Regions from separate parts of the Roseovarius sp. EL26 genome, predicted to be linked through region 3. Evidence: riboswitches for the same ligand, from Rfam matches in the RefSeq annotation. Region 3 holds a riboswitch; each other region holds the start of a gene.
What was found. A riboswitch is a leader RNA that binds a small molecule or an ion and turns the genes downstream of it on or off. The one in region 3 is predicted to bind cobalamin.
Positions count from the first base shown of each region.

Region 1: linked by a shared signal. The riboswitch ahead of D9A02_RS00190 (CbtB domain-containing protein) and the one ahead of D9A02_RS08290 (DUF1636 domain-containing protein) in region 3 are both predicted to bind cobalamin.
Region 2: linked by a shared signal. The riboswitch ahead of D9A02_RS17685 (hypothetical protein) and the one ahead of D9A02_RS08290 (DUF1636 domain-containing protein) in region 3 are both predicted to bind cobalamin.
Region 4: linked by a shared signal. The riboswitch ahead of D9A02_RS15605 (aromatic ring-hydroxylating dioxygenase subunit alpha) and the one ahead of D9A02_RS08290 (DUF1636 domain-containing protein) in region 3 are both predicted to bind cobalamin.

Region 1 covers NZ_OUMZ01000001.1:28,975-32,179, forward strand. The annotation lists gene D9A02_RS00175 (DUF1636 domain-containing protein) at 1-108, shown strand, start outside; gene D9A02_RS00180 (hypothetical protein) at 182-694, opposite strand; gene D9A02_RS00185 (CbtA family protein) at 752-1,432, opposite strand; gene D9A02_RS00190 (CbtB domain-containing protein) at 1,436-1,600, opposite strand; cobalamin riboswitch at 1,636-1,857, opposite strand; gene D9A02_RS19095 (hypothetical protein) at 1,855-2,088, shown strand; gene smc (chromosome segregation protein SMC) at 2,202-3,205, shown strand, end outside.
Region 2 covers NZ_OUMZ01000007.1:1,958,900-1,962,104, forward strand. The annotation lists gene D9A02_RS17675 (AraC family transcriptional regulator) at 1-668, opposite strand, end outside; gene D9A02_RS17680 (GNAT family N-acetyltransferase) at 845-1,318, opposite strand; gene D9A02_RS17685 (hypothetical protein) at 1,395-1,664, opposite strand; cobalamin riboswitch at 1,770-1,973, opposite strand; gene D9A02_RS17690 (inositol monophosphatase) at 2,105-2,971, shown strand; gene D9A02_RS17695 (GlxA family transcriptional regulator) at 2,968-3,205, opposite strand, start outside.
Region 3 covers NZ_OUMZ01000007.1:101,331-104,535, reverse strand. The annotation lists gene pncB (nicotinate phosphoribosyltransferase) at 128-1,420, shown strand; cobalamin riboswitch at 1,489-1,702, shown strand; gene D9A02_RS08290 (DUF1636 domain-containing protein) at 1,804-2,211, shown strand; gene D9A02_RS08285 (ABC transporter ATP-binding protein) at 2,208-3,017, shown strand; gene D9A02_RS08280 (ABC transporter substrate-binding protein) at 3,014-3,205, shown strand, end outside.
Region 4 covers NZ_OUMZ01000007.1:1,577,624-1,580,828, reverse strand. The annotation lists gene D9A02_RS15605 (aromatic ring-hydroxylating dioxygenase subunit alpha) at 1-1,165, opposite strand, end outside; cobalamin riboswitch at 1,278-1,481, opposite strand; gene D9A02_RS15600 (FAD-binding oxidoreductase) at 1,597-2,907, opposite strand; gene D9A02_RS15595 (glutamine synthetase family protein) at 2,912-3,205, opposite strand, start outside.

The sequences.
Region 1 (3,205 bases), on a different contig from region 3:
ACACTGGCTTTTGCAGGCATGTATGCCGCAAGCACCGATGGCTGGATCGAGGATGCGCGCGGGGCAGGACGGTTGCGCCACTGTCTGGTTGGGCGTGTTCCAGCATAGCGCAACGTAATGGACGACGGGAGCGCCCCCGTCCTGCAAGCGGCAGTCAACAGAATATCAGCCGCCGGCATGCTCACTCGATAACCACGGTGGCTTTGGCTTCAACGGGTTCGCCATCAATGGCAAACTGGCTGTGGTCATTGGCATTCAGGGTCACGCGGATTTCGTGCTCGCCTGCGCTCAGGCCGCTGATGTGAAACCAAGGGCCATAGCTGCGCGCCAATTTGACACCATCCACATAGATATGGGCATGACCTGCGCCGGGGGTGTTTTCACCGTTCACGTTCTCTGGCGAGAAGGCGAAATTTTCAAGGCTGATCTCCAGATTACGACTGCTGGCCCCATCTGGATGCAGGGTCAAATCGAGACCGGGGAGGGGTGCCTTGGCCTCCGTCAATTTGCTGTGCATTGCGGCATGATCCATCGCTGAATGATCCATACCGTCGTGGGCTTGACCTTCGGCGTGTTGCGCCGGGTCACCATGATCGTGACCTTCGAATTCAGCACCGCTGCTCGCAGCCAGAATGAAGCCAAAGCCCGTGCCAAAGAACAGCCCGATGATCAAAAGGAAGAAAGGTTTTTGCATATCGTTTCCAAGCAAGTGCCCCGGCGATGCCGCCGGGGCGTTGTTGTGTTTAGGCGCTTAAGCGTCAGCCGCTTCCTTTTGCCAGAAATATCCGGCGAATGTCCCCAGCAAGGCCCAGGCAGCAAATCCAACACCCAATGCACGGCTGGCAAAGAGTGCTGCGATTTCCGGTGGAACCGGCCCGGCAAACTCATCCGGATGCGGCGCGCCCACAAGATGCGGTGCAGCGATCAACAAGCCAGCGATCACGTACATGATCACCCCTTTGCCAAAGGCAAACAGGCCAAGACCAAGTGCGGTGACTGCAACGGTAGCCCACCACCAGACCTGACGCTCGGCCACATCAGCGGCGGCAACACCAGGCACCTCAGGCGGCAGAGAAAATGCAGGCGCGAAATGCATCGCAATGAAACCCGCAATGCCCCAGATCAAGCCAGTGCGTGCGTTGACTGTGAATCCACGCTCAGACGCCATGCTCATCATCGCGACCAGCACAAAGGCATAGCCGGTATAGATCAGCGCGGTGAACAACACGCTCAGTCCGTCGCGCATCAGATCGATGCCGCCAAGATCCTGATGGGCGCTAACCGCTGCGGCACCAAAGTGCACAAGATCACCACCTTCGTACAGCTCCGCATGCAAAAGCACGGGTTGCACAAAAACCAACTGTAACAGGGCCGCAAGCAGCCCTGTACAGAATCCAGCGAACAACGCGCTGGTCAGAATTTTTTGGAACATGGCTTAGTGGCAGGGAAAGCCGGTTGCGTGACGCACGTCATGTGCGGCGTCGTGCAGCGCGCTAGCCTGAACGTGGCCAGCCATTGTCACAATGCCAAAGCCCAGAATGATCGCAGCTACGGCAGGGAATACGGTGGATTTTGCGGCTGAATGTACCAGTGCAGTCATTTTATTTCTCCTTCTTCACCTCTCACCCGAGGTGTGGATTACAGTCACGCAAAGGCTGGTCTCCTGGCTCGCGGGTCGATGCCTTACTGTCGCCTTCCCAGGTTATTCACCCAGTGGTCTTCGACAGGGGCTCACCGCTTACAGTCGCGGGGGCGGCTGACGATTGAGTGCCCTACATGGGTCCACCATCACGTCATTCCCAATTCATCCCCTGAATGCTTTGCATCCATATGGGGACCCTTGCTTTATTCGGTATGAAGATTGCCAAGGCATTCGTCAAGAATGATTTGCAAAGCACACCCCTCATTCAAGGCAAGAAAATGAGCCAACGAATGGAAACCGACATCGCTTTATTGCTGGGCGACATAGGGGTGGAAGATGATGGATTTCTTCCGGCATTCGAATCGCGGCGACAATGCTGCCACGCTCTGATTGAAACTGAAATTTTCGACTCGAATGGGCGAAAAGTCGCAATATTTTGTGGATAACTCCGCGACTTACCCCATATGGTGGGGTTATGCGTTGACAGCGTGTGATTCCCACCGTCACAATATTCGGGAATTGGAATCATTTCGTGCCGTAGAAACCGCAAGGGGACGCATTGCATTTTTCAAAGCTCAGACTGACCGGCTTCAAAAGCTTCGTTGACCCGACGGATCTGATCATCACGGATGGTTTGACCGGGGTTGTCGGGCCAAACGGTTGCGGCAAGTCGAACCTGCTTGAAGCATTGCGTTGGGTGATGGGCGAGAACCGCCCCAGCATCATGCGTGGCGGCGGTATGGAAGATGTGATTTTTGCCGGTGCGGCCAGTCGACCAGCGCGCAACTTTGCCGAAGTGGTTTGTCATATGGACAACTCTGATCGGCTGGCACCGGCAGGATTCAATGATGCGGATCACTTGGAAGTGGTGCGTCGGATCACCCGTGATGTTGGATCGGCCTACAAGGTTAACGGTAAGGATGCCCGCGCCCGCGATGTGCAGATGCTGTTTGCCGATGCCTCAACCGGATCACACTCGCAGGCGCTGGTCAGTCAGGGCAAGATTACAGACCTGATCAATGCCAAACCCAAAGCACGCCGCAAGATTTTGGAAGAGGCGGCCGGGATTTCCGGCCTTTATCAGCGCCGTCACGAGGCAGAACTTAAGCTCAAAGGCGCGGAAACCAATTTGGCTCGTGTTGATGATGTGATTGAGCAGCTGGCCACCCAGCTGGCACAATTGGCCCGTCAGGCGCGCCAAGCACAGCGATATCGCGCCATTGGTGAGGACCTGCGCCGCTCTGAAGGCCTGTTGCTTTACCGTCGCTGGAAAGAGGCTGATCTGGCCCGTGCACTGGCAGACGACGAACTGCGCGAACGTGTCACCGCCGCCGCACGTGCGGAAACGGCTGCACGCGAAGCAGGCAAGTTGCGGATACACACCGAAGATGCCTTGCCAGCCCTACGCGAGGAAGAAGCGATTGCGGCGGCTGTTTTGCAGCGTTTGCAAGTCCAGCGCGACACGCTCAATGAGCAAGAACAAAATGCCCGCACCCGGATTGGAACCCTGTCCTCGCGGATTGAACAGCTGACCCGTGATATTGAGCGCGAGGCCAGCCTGAA
Region 2 (3,205 bases), 1.9 Mb from region 3:
TATTGATAGGGAGCCATGTGAAATTGCTTCTGGAACCTGGACATGAACTGGCGTTTGGTAAAGCCGGACAAACCTGCCAAAGTCGAAATGTCGAACGAGCCCTGAATGTTGTCATGGATGAAGGCGTGGATCTCTCCCAGTTCTTTTTTGCCAATGGTCCGTACTTCGGTCTCTGCATCTGACAGGTTTTCAAATACCTGCCCGACAGTCTCCAACACCTCCTGCTCAAGCAATAGACGGTCAGAATTCGTTTCCAGCAGTGATCGTAGCCTTACCAGTCGTGCAGCGATTTCGGGTGAGTGCTTGAACGGCTGGTGAAAGGAATAGGTGCTGTCTGTACAATCCATGGCCTCGCGCACAATGTTCTGCGGCAAATAGAAGATGGTTTGTCGCCAAGCGTCAGCATCGCCAAGCCCACCATGATGCGCCTCGTCGGGTGAAAATGTGGCCACGACATCCTTGGAGGCGTGCCACCATTCCCCCTGACACCAGACATCATGCACGCCATCTTCAATAACGCCGACCAAATACTCTTCGTGTGAATGCCGGGGAAACGTCTGCTTGGTATAGTCGGCGCGCAGATAATCGAACCCACCAAGCAATTCGGTGTGCTTCAACGTCGCTTCATTACTCGGACGGCGACCGATGGGGCTATGCGCCTCTGGCATATCGTCAATCTAGTCGGTGTGGTAACGCAATTCAAACCAAGTCCGCTGTGCGGCCTTAGCGGTCTTTGATGAATTTGCGGTGAAAGCTCACTTTGTCCCGCAAAGCAGCCGTTTACAAAGCGGTCCAATCAATCACCTTTATGAACAACCCCTAGGATAAGACATGTCATTTGGCTTCAAGCCTCCAACACTTTCTGCATCCGGTAATGGTGAAGTTCCACAGCCTGCCTACAAAGGCCCTGCCGGCACAGCACGGCATAACCACGCTGCAGAAAAAACCGCTTGGCCCGCTCACTGGCCTCGACTGATAGCGCTGTCAGGTCAAGCTGCCGGGCTTTAGCTTCAAGCGTCTCATACAAAGCCGCGCCAACGCCGGTGCCCACCACATCAGGACGACAATAAAAACAATCGATGTGGCCGTTGTTTTCAAGCTCGATGAACCCGCAGGGTTGGCCGCCGTCATCCAGCGCAACAAAAACATCGCGCCCATCCGAAACACGCTGCAAAAACATCTCTGGCGTGGCCGGGGCCGGGCTCCAGACGGCGACCTGCTCTGCCGAATAGGCTTCAATCCCGACCTGACGAACAGAATCGTGAAAAATCCGCACCAAAACGGCGGCATCCGAAGGGGTCATCGCACGAATAAACATGCCTCGACATACAAAGATCACGCATCCGCTCAATCGTGGTGGTTGACAGCGGATGCCCCCTGCTGATCTAATTTCGTTAATGCAGCTGCCTTGCCCGGTTGCGACGTGAGCGGCGCGCGGACACTTTCACCGTTGCTTGCTCCAGAAAGGTCACAAACTCCTGTGCCGCGGCACTTTCGGCATCTTGGATGCCCGGCTGCAACAAGGCGTCTTTGGCATCTTGCGCCGTGATCCCCGCGGGCGAGGACAGCACCCACTCAAGAAATCCCAGCCGGGCCATGTTTTGCGCATCCGCACCCTGCGCCGGGCTTTGTTCCAATCCATCCAGAATACGTGTCAGGACCATGTTCTTCTTCTCCCCAGCCACACCCCGGGCTGAATTGGGACGAAAGGGGGTCGGGGGAAATGCCGGATACAACAACCTGACTGTTTCCGCCCGCACCGCCCTCCGCGGTTTGACGTACTCCAAGGCTGGTTTCCGGGCTTAGACAGGTGGTTTTTCAACCGTGCGATCTGACGCCTTCCCGGGAGCTATCCCAGTGACATTCTGTCAGGTCGCCTCCTGCATTTACCGTTGCGGGGGCAGCGCTGGTCTCTCACCAGCTTCCCAATTCTCCACCTCGCGAAAGGTGGCACCTCAGACCATAACCCTAGCAGGTCGCAAAGGTAGGACACGTCAGAAAGCGACACATTTCATCCCATCTCGGAACTGAACAAAACGTTGCAAGTTGCACTTTTCCATTACCGGTGGCATGCAAGTAAAGGTAGCATGAACCGGAGTTTTTGATGACCACATCCCTGCCCGTTGCCCTCACATCACCGCTGACCAAGGCACAGGAAACCAGTGTTATCAATCTGGTGCGCCGCACCGCCCGCACTGAAATCATGCCACTTTTTCAAAATCACGGCGTGCAGGATGTCACTCAAAAATCCGGTCGATTCGATCTGGTCACGCAGGCCGACCTCGCCGCCGAGGCAATGTTGCGGCGCGGACTACAACAGATGTTCCCTCATGCGTTGATCGTGGGTGAAGAATCAGCCTCCGAGCACCCAGACATCCGCACCCAGATTGCCGAGGCTGAATTTTGCATCCTGCTCGACCCTTTGGATGGCACTTGGAACTTTTCCAATGATCTGCCGCTGTTTGGTGTGATCTTGTCGGTCACCCGCTTTGGTGCGCCGATCTTTGGCCTACTCTATGATCCGGTGCGCGACGACTGGATCAGTGCCAGCACGGGCAATGGCGCCCACAAAGTGCGGCAGGCCGGAACCCCGCGCCCCCTGCGGATGGGTAGCGAAGAAAACCCCAAAAACATGTCCGGCTTTATCCACCTGCACCTGATGCCCCAGAACGTGCAACAGGCCCTTGCACCCCACCTGCCACAATTTGCCCGCACGCAGGTGCTCAATTGCTCGTGCCATGAATATCGCACATTAGCGCAGGGTGGGGCTGACTTTTGCCTGTCCGCGATGATGACTCCGTGGGATCACGCCGCTGGAATCATCGCCTGTCAGGAAGCGGGAGGCGTAGCGCGCATGTTGGATGGAGCCGGCTATAACGCAGGCACTCCCCAAGGTTTCTTACTCACTGCCAACAATGAGGCCGCTTGGTCCGCAGTGCACGAGACGTTTGCCTTTTTGTTGGAACTTTAGGTCAACCGCGCCCGCTGGGCCGTTGGCGACACCCCAAAGAACCCGCGATATACCCGTGCAAAATGCGTGGTTGACCGAAACCCGGTGGCCACTGCAATTTCCGTCACGGATCGCTCACTTTGCAGCAACAAATTTCGCGCCCGTTGAAGACGCATCTCCAGATAGTATTTACTGGGCGTGCTTTGCAGATAACGCATGAACAGCCGCTCCAGTTGGCGCGTGGAGATCCCGACC
Region 3 (3,205 bases):
CCCCAAACTGCAGCTCTGGCTTAGCGCTTCAGCAGTTTTTGTGCAGATCGCACAATCCTCTCCGCCTCTTGTCTCTTTCTTCCCGCTTTGCTTTAACGATCTGAACGCAAGATCCCGGAGGCCCCCAATGGTCGATATCGCCACCCGCGTGTGGAACCACAAATGGAAGATCGACCCGATTGTCAGGTCTTTGATCGACACGGATTTCTATAAACTGCTGATGTGCCAGTCGGTGTTTCGCAACAAACCCGACACGCAGGTCACATTTTCCCTGATCAACCGGAGCAAATCCATTCGTCTGGCCGAACTGGTCGACGAGGGCGAATTGCGCGAGCAGCTGGATCATATCAGGTCCCTGTCACTCAGCCGGGGCGAAAGCACTTGGCTGCGCGGCAACACGTTCTATGGCAAACGCCAGATGTTCACGCCTGAATTCATGGAGTGGTTTGAGCAACTCAGACTGCCGCCCTACCACCTTGAGAAACGCGATGGTCAGTATGAGCTCACGTTTGAAGGCTCCTGGCCCGAGGTCATGATGTGGGAAATCCCCGCCTTGGCGGTGTTGATGGAGCTGCGTTCGCGCGCTGTGCTACATGACATGAAACGTTTTGAACTGCAGGTGCTCTATGCCCGCGCCATGACCAAGCTGTGGGAAAAGGTCGATCAACTGCGCCCGATCGAGGGGTTGAACATCGCCGATTTCGGCACCCGGCGGCGGCATTCATTCCTATGGCAAGACTGGTGCGTGCAGGCAATGACCGAAGGCTTGGGGACAAAGTTCAAGGGGACATCAAACTGTCTGATTGCCAAGAACCGCGATCTTGAGGCGATCGGCACCAACGCACATGAATTGCCTATGGTTTACGCCGCATTGGCCAAAGACGATGCCACCTTAGCGCAGGCCCCCTACGATGTTCTCTCCGATTGGCACGATGAACACGACGGCAACTTGCGCATTATCCTACCCGACACCTATGGCAGTCAGGGCTTTTTTGACAATGCACCCGACTGGCTCGCTGGTTGGACTGGCATTCGCATCGACAGCGGCGATCCCGCCACCGGTGCGGAAACCGCGATCAACTGGTGGAAATCGCAGGGCGAAGACCCCAAGCAAAAACGCATCATCTTTTCCGATGGGTTGGATACAGCCAAGATCATCGAGCTACACAACCAGTTTGATGGCCGGGTCCAAACCTCGTTCGGTTGGGGTACGTTGATGACCAATGATTTCCGCGGCCTGACGACGGACGATTCCCTCTCGCCTTTCAGTCTGGTTTGCAAAGCGGTCAAAGCCAACGGGCAACCCACCGTCAAACTGTCTGACAACCCAAACAAAGCCATGGGCCCCGACGATCAGATCGCGCGTTACAAAAAGGTGTTCAAAGTCGGCGAACAGGACAAATTGGAGGTCGTGGTGTAAGACACCGCCCCTCTCTGTCTACCCGTACCACCCACACACAATTCGGTTGACATATGCAACCAATCAGCCGAATGCTCCTGCCCGATGGTTCCCGGGCGCACAGCGCAAACCGGGATGAAAAGGGAACGTGGTGCGGTGTAGCCTTTTAGGCGCCAATTCCATGACTGCCCCCGCAACTGTAAGCGGTGTGCCCCCCGAAAGACCACTGGGTGAAAACCTGGGAAGGTCGGGTGGGACTACAAGCCGCGAGTCAGGAGACCTGCCATCGAAACGCAACTTCAACCCGGGCGGGGTGCCTAGGAAGGATGCCAAGATGGCTTATTCGGCTTTTGCCGCAGATATGACAGGTTTCCATTCCTCCCCGACTGATTGTGGAGGAATTAATGTCCCAATCCTGTTCTCACCGCATTACGGTTTGCACCTCTTGCCGCCACAAAGACAAGACCAACCGCCCCGGTTATGAGTTGATCGCGCAATTGCGCGCCGCTCTCGCGGCGGCTGGTGACGATTTGCCCGCAAGTTTCGACATTGCCGAAGTGGCCTGTATGGCGGGGTGCAGCCGCCCTTGCACGGTGGCCTATCACGGTAAAAACAAAGCGACCTATCTTTTTGGCGATATAGAGCCTGACCACGACATCGCAGATCTGATCACCTTTGCGCAGCAATACGCTACGCTTGATGACGGCTGGTGTAGTTCACTGGATCGCCCTGGAAAGCTCCGCAAGTCCACACTCGCCCGCATTCCCGCTGCCTTTCAGGCTTTGCAAGACAGCTTGGAGAAAGCCTCATGAAGGCTGCATCACTCAAGATCGATCAGGTCGCGTTCGCCCCCCACCGCCGTAGCCCGCTCTTGCTGCATGAGACAAGCTTTGATCTTCAAGCCGGACAAGTCATGGGCGTAGTGGGCCCCAATGGCGCGGGCAAAACCACGTTGCTACGTCTGATCTATGGCTTCCATCGGCCCTTACGCGGGAAAATCCTGATTGACGACATATCGCTCAATGCGCTGTCCCACCGTCAGGTGGCCCGCAAGGTTGCTGCGGTTCTGCAAGAACAACCCACTGATTTCGCTCTGACCGTGCGCGAAATCGTCGCCTTGGGCCGGGTACCCCATCGCCAGGGATTTGCCCGTCCCGGACAACATGACGCTCAGGTGATCGAGAACGCGCTCGACCGGCTGGGATTGCGCAATCTGGCAGGGCGCAGCCTGTCCACACTGTCGGGCGGTGAACGTCAGCGGGTGATGGTCGCGCGCGCGCTGGCACAGGAACCCCAAATTCTGGTGCTTGATGAACCAACCAACCACCTCGACATCCGCCATCAGCTTGAGGTGCTGCAATTGATCAGCGAGCTGGACCTGACCATCATAACCTCGCTGCACGATCTGAACCTTGCCAGCGATATCTGTGACCGCATTCTCGTCCTCAAAAACGGGCAACCGCAGGGTTTTGGCCATCCTGATGACGTCCTTCAGGATGCCATCGTCGCGGACACCTTTCAGGTTCACGCCCGACGCGAAGAGCTGAGCATCAGTCGCAAGCCCTATCTGTCTTACCAACTTCCATCCACATCGACTCAACTAGAGGAACTTCAATGAAAACATCCGCTTTCGCTTTTGGCCTGTCCGTTATTGCCGGATCAGCCCTTGCCGAAACCACCGTTCAAAGCTGTGACCGCGAGGTCACTTTTAAGACTCCACCCAAGGCCGCCATTTCAAACGATGTCAACCTGACCGAAATGATGCTGGTTCTGGGCCTTGCGGATCGCATGGTCGGTTACACCGGC
Region 4 (3,205 bases), 1.5 Mb from region 3:
CAAACTGGATCACGCCGCTTTCTTGCTTGGGTGAATAGGGGCCGGGCACATAGGCCGGGCTGTTGATGCCCAACTGGTTGTCTTCGACCACACGACGGTCTTCGTCATTGGTTGCCAGCCAGACCTCGGTCAAGCGGTTGAGGTCATAATCCACACCCTCGACCGCATCTTTGTGCACCAGCCACTTGGTGGTCACTTCGGTTTCCGTCGGGCTGACAGGGGTGACACGGAACACAATCGAATGATCCGACAGGAAGTGGTTCCAAGTTGTGGGATAGTGAAATTTCAGCAAGCTGCCTGCATCGGCAAAAGGCGCACGCCCCAACCAGCGCCGAACGGCCACTTTGCCATCCAGCGTGTAGCTTTCCGCACCCTCATTCAGAGGCACCCGCGCCAGACGGTATTGTCCATCGCCATGCAGATAGAATTGCGACGTCAGGCCTGCCGCCTCGCAACGATCAAAGTGCGCCTGCATTTTTGGCGGTGTCTCACCACCCTCAATCCCGGTGATTGATGGATCATCGGGGAAGGTCCTGCACAGCGACGGGTGATTGCCGCCACAGTGGTAACATTCGCGATTATTTTCCCAGACCAGCTTCCAATTGCCGTTCTCGATGATGGTGCTTTCAAAGGCGACCTTGGCATTGCCCAGATCATGCGGCTCCAGATAGGGGCGGGCGATATTGGCAAAGGTGTCGAAATCAGGGGCCTCATCCGCCAGGCAGATGTACACCAACCCGGCCAACTCTCGACAATGCACGGTTTTCAACCCGTGTTTGGTGGGGTCAAACTCTGGCCCCATGTCGCGCGCCCACAAAAGCGATCCGTCCAGTTCATAAGTCCACTGGTGATAGGGACAGACCAGTTTCGGGGCATGGCCTTTGGCGGCCTTGCAGATGACCGACCCGCGATGGCGGCAGGCATTGTGAAACGCCCGGATCTGATTGTCGGCACCGCGCACGATGATCACGCGGTATGCGCCAACCTTATGGGTGACAAAGCTGCCCGGCTTTTCCAGCTCGCAGGCAGGAATTGCAAACAACCATTCACGGTAATGAATGCTTTCGAGATCGGCCTGATAAACATCAGGACTGGTGTAAAAGGCTTGCTCTAGCGCGTGACCTTGTTTGCGCCGGGCCAGCAGCTCGGATGTAGTGGGGTTCATGTTGGCTCTCCTGCCGCACCCCGCGGCTTTGCTTGGGCAGGAAACGGCACGGCCAAGTGAAAAGGCGTCAGGCGAGGACCGACACCATACCAATTGCCCGCATCGCCACCCGCGAATTGACGTTATGCAAGGCTGGTTTCCGGACTTGAGAGGGGCTTTCGCCGGTTGCGACGCCTTCCCGGGGTTCCTCGTCCCAGTGGCGGTGTGTCGCGCCCTTACCTGTCTTACCGTTGCGGGGGCAGTGCCGGAATTTAACCGGCTTCCCAATTCTCTGCACAGCCGGGGGCGATGCAGCACCTTGCATGCTCAAAGTACCACGGTTGCAAGTCGGCAATATCTGAATTGCGACCACGCAGGGATCAAATTGGACGCAGGCAAAGTTTGTGTACGTTTTGTGCGTACAGGCTGTACATCCTGTACGCAATTCTGTCTCAGAACCCCAATCGATCCCGCAGGGCGTACCAGCTCATCGCCAGAACCAACAACGGCGGCCGCAGAGCTGAGCCACCCGGGAAAGGTGAAGTTGGTATACGTGAAAACGTCTCAAAGCCAGAGGCTTCGCCAGCAATCGCTTCTGCCATCAATTGCCCGGCATGGGTCGCAGTGCCGACACCATGCCCAGAATAGCCTGAGGCGCTTAGAATGTTGGGCTGAATTCGTGCCAGATAGGGCATTCGTTTCATCGTGATGGCCAATGTGCCACCCCAAGCGTAATCGATCTTAACATCCTGAAGGTGAGGGAAAATTTCCGTCATTGGCCTGCGAACAAGCGCGCCAATATCCTTGGGGAACCGGTAGCTGTAAGTTTCGCCACCGCCAAACAGCAGACGTTTGTCATGGCTCAGGCGGAAGTAGTTCACAACGAACTTGCTATCGGCCACCGCCACATCTTGTGTCAGCACTTTTGTAGCGTCATCACCCAATGGTTCGGTCGCCGCGATAAAGTTGTTAATCGGCATCACCCGTGACGCGACTTTCTTCTCCAGCCCACCCAGATATCCGTTGCACGCCAGAACAATATGATCAGCTGTGATCGTCCCGTTCTCCGTTTCAACCTTTGCCGGAACCCCGGGTATGATATTGGAAACAAGTGTTTTTTCGTGAATTCGAACACCGGCGGTCTCGGCCGCGCGGGCCAGTCCGATGGCATAGGCCAGTGGATGTAGATGCCCCGCACTCATGTCCAAGCTCCCGCCGACATAAGCCGGTGACGGGCACAGATCTTGCGCCGCAGATTGATCCAGTTTTTCCAGATCAGTGCAGCCGTAACGGTCTTTCAGATGATCCGCATAATCGTGTTCTTCGCGGACTTCTTTTTGCGAAAAACACATATGCGCGATGCCGGGTCTTAGGTGGCATTCGATATTATGTTTAGAAACCAGAGACTTGACAAGATTTTTGGAATCCTCTGCCAAATCCCAAAACTTCAGCGCATCGTCCTGGCCAACCCACTTTTCAATGCTTTCCTGATCGGCCCGTTGCCCACTACCAAGCTGCCCGCCATTTCGGCCCGAGGCCCCAAAGCCCACGCGGTGCGCTTCCAGCAGAACAACATCCAAGCCTTTCTCGGCCAGATGTAACGCCGCAGACAAGCCAGTATATCCGCCGCCCACAATACAAACATCCGCGCGGGTATCGCCAGCTAGCGCCGCCCGATCCTCGGGCAGGGCGGTGCTGTTGGCATACCAACTCTCAGGGTAATGACCTTTGCGGTCATTAGTAAAAAGCAAGTTCAGGGCCATGTGATCAGACGTTCATCAACAGGTGTTCACGTTCCCACGGCGAGATGACCTGCAGGAACTCTTCATATTCCGCGCGTTTCACGATGGAATAAACCCGTGCAAATTCAGGACCTAAGACCTCATGCAGAGCCTTGGCGCCTTCAAACATATCCAGTGCATCGCCCATGACTTGAGGGATATCACCGTCACCCTCGTATGCGTCACCTTTGAACTCGTCGCGTGGTTTTGTTTGCTCGATCAGTCCAAGATAACCAGTGGCCAATGAAACTGCGATGCCCAGATAGGGATTGCAATCCAT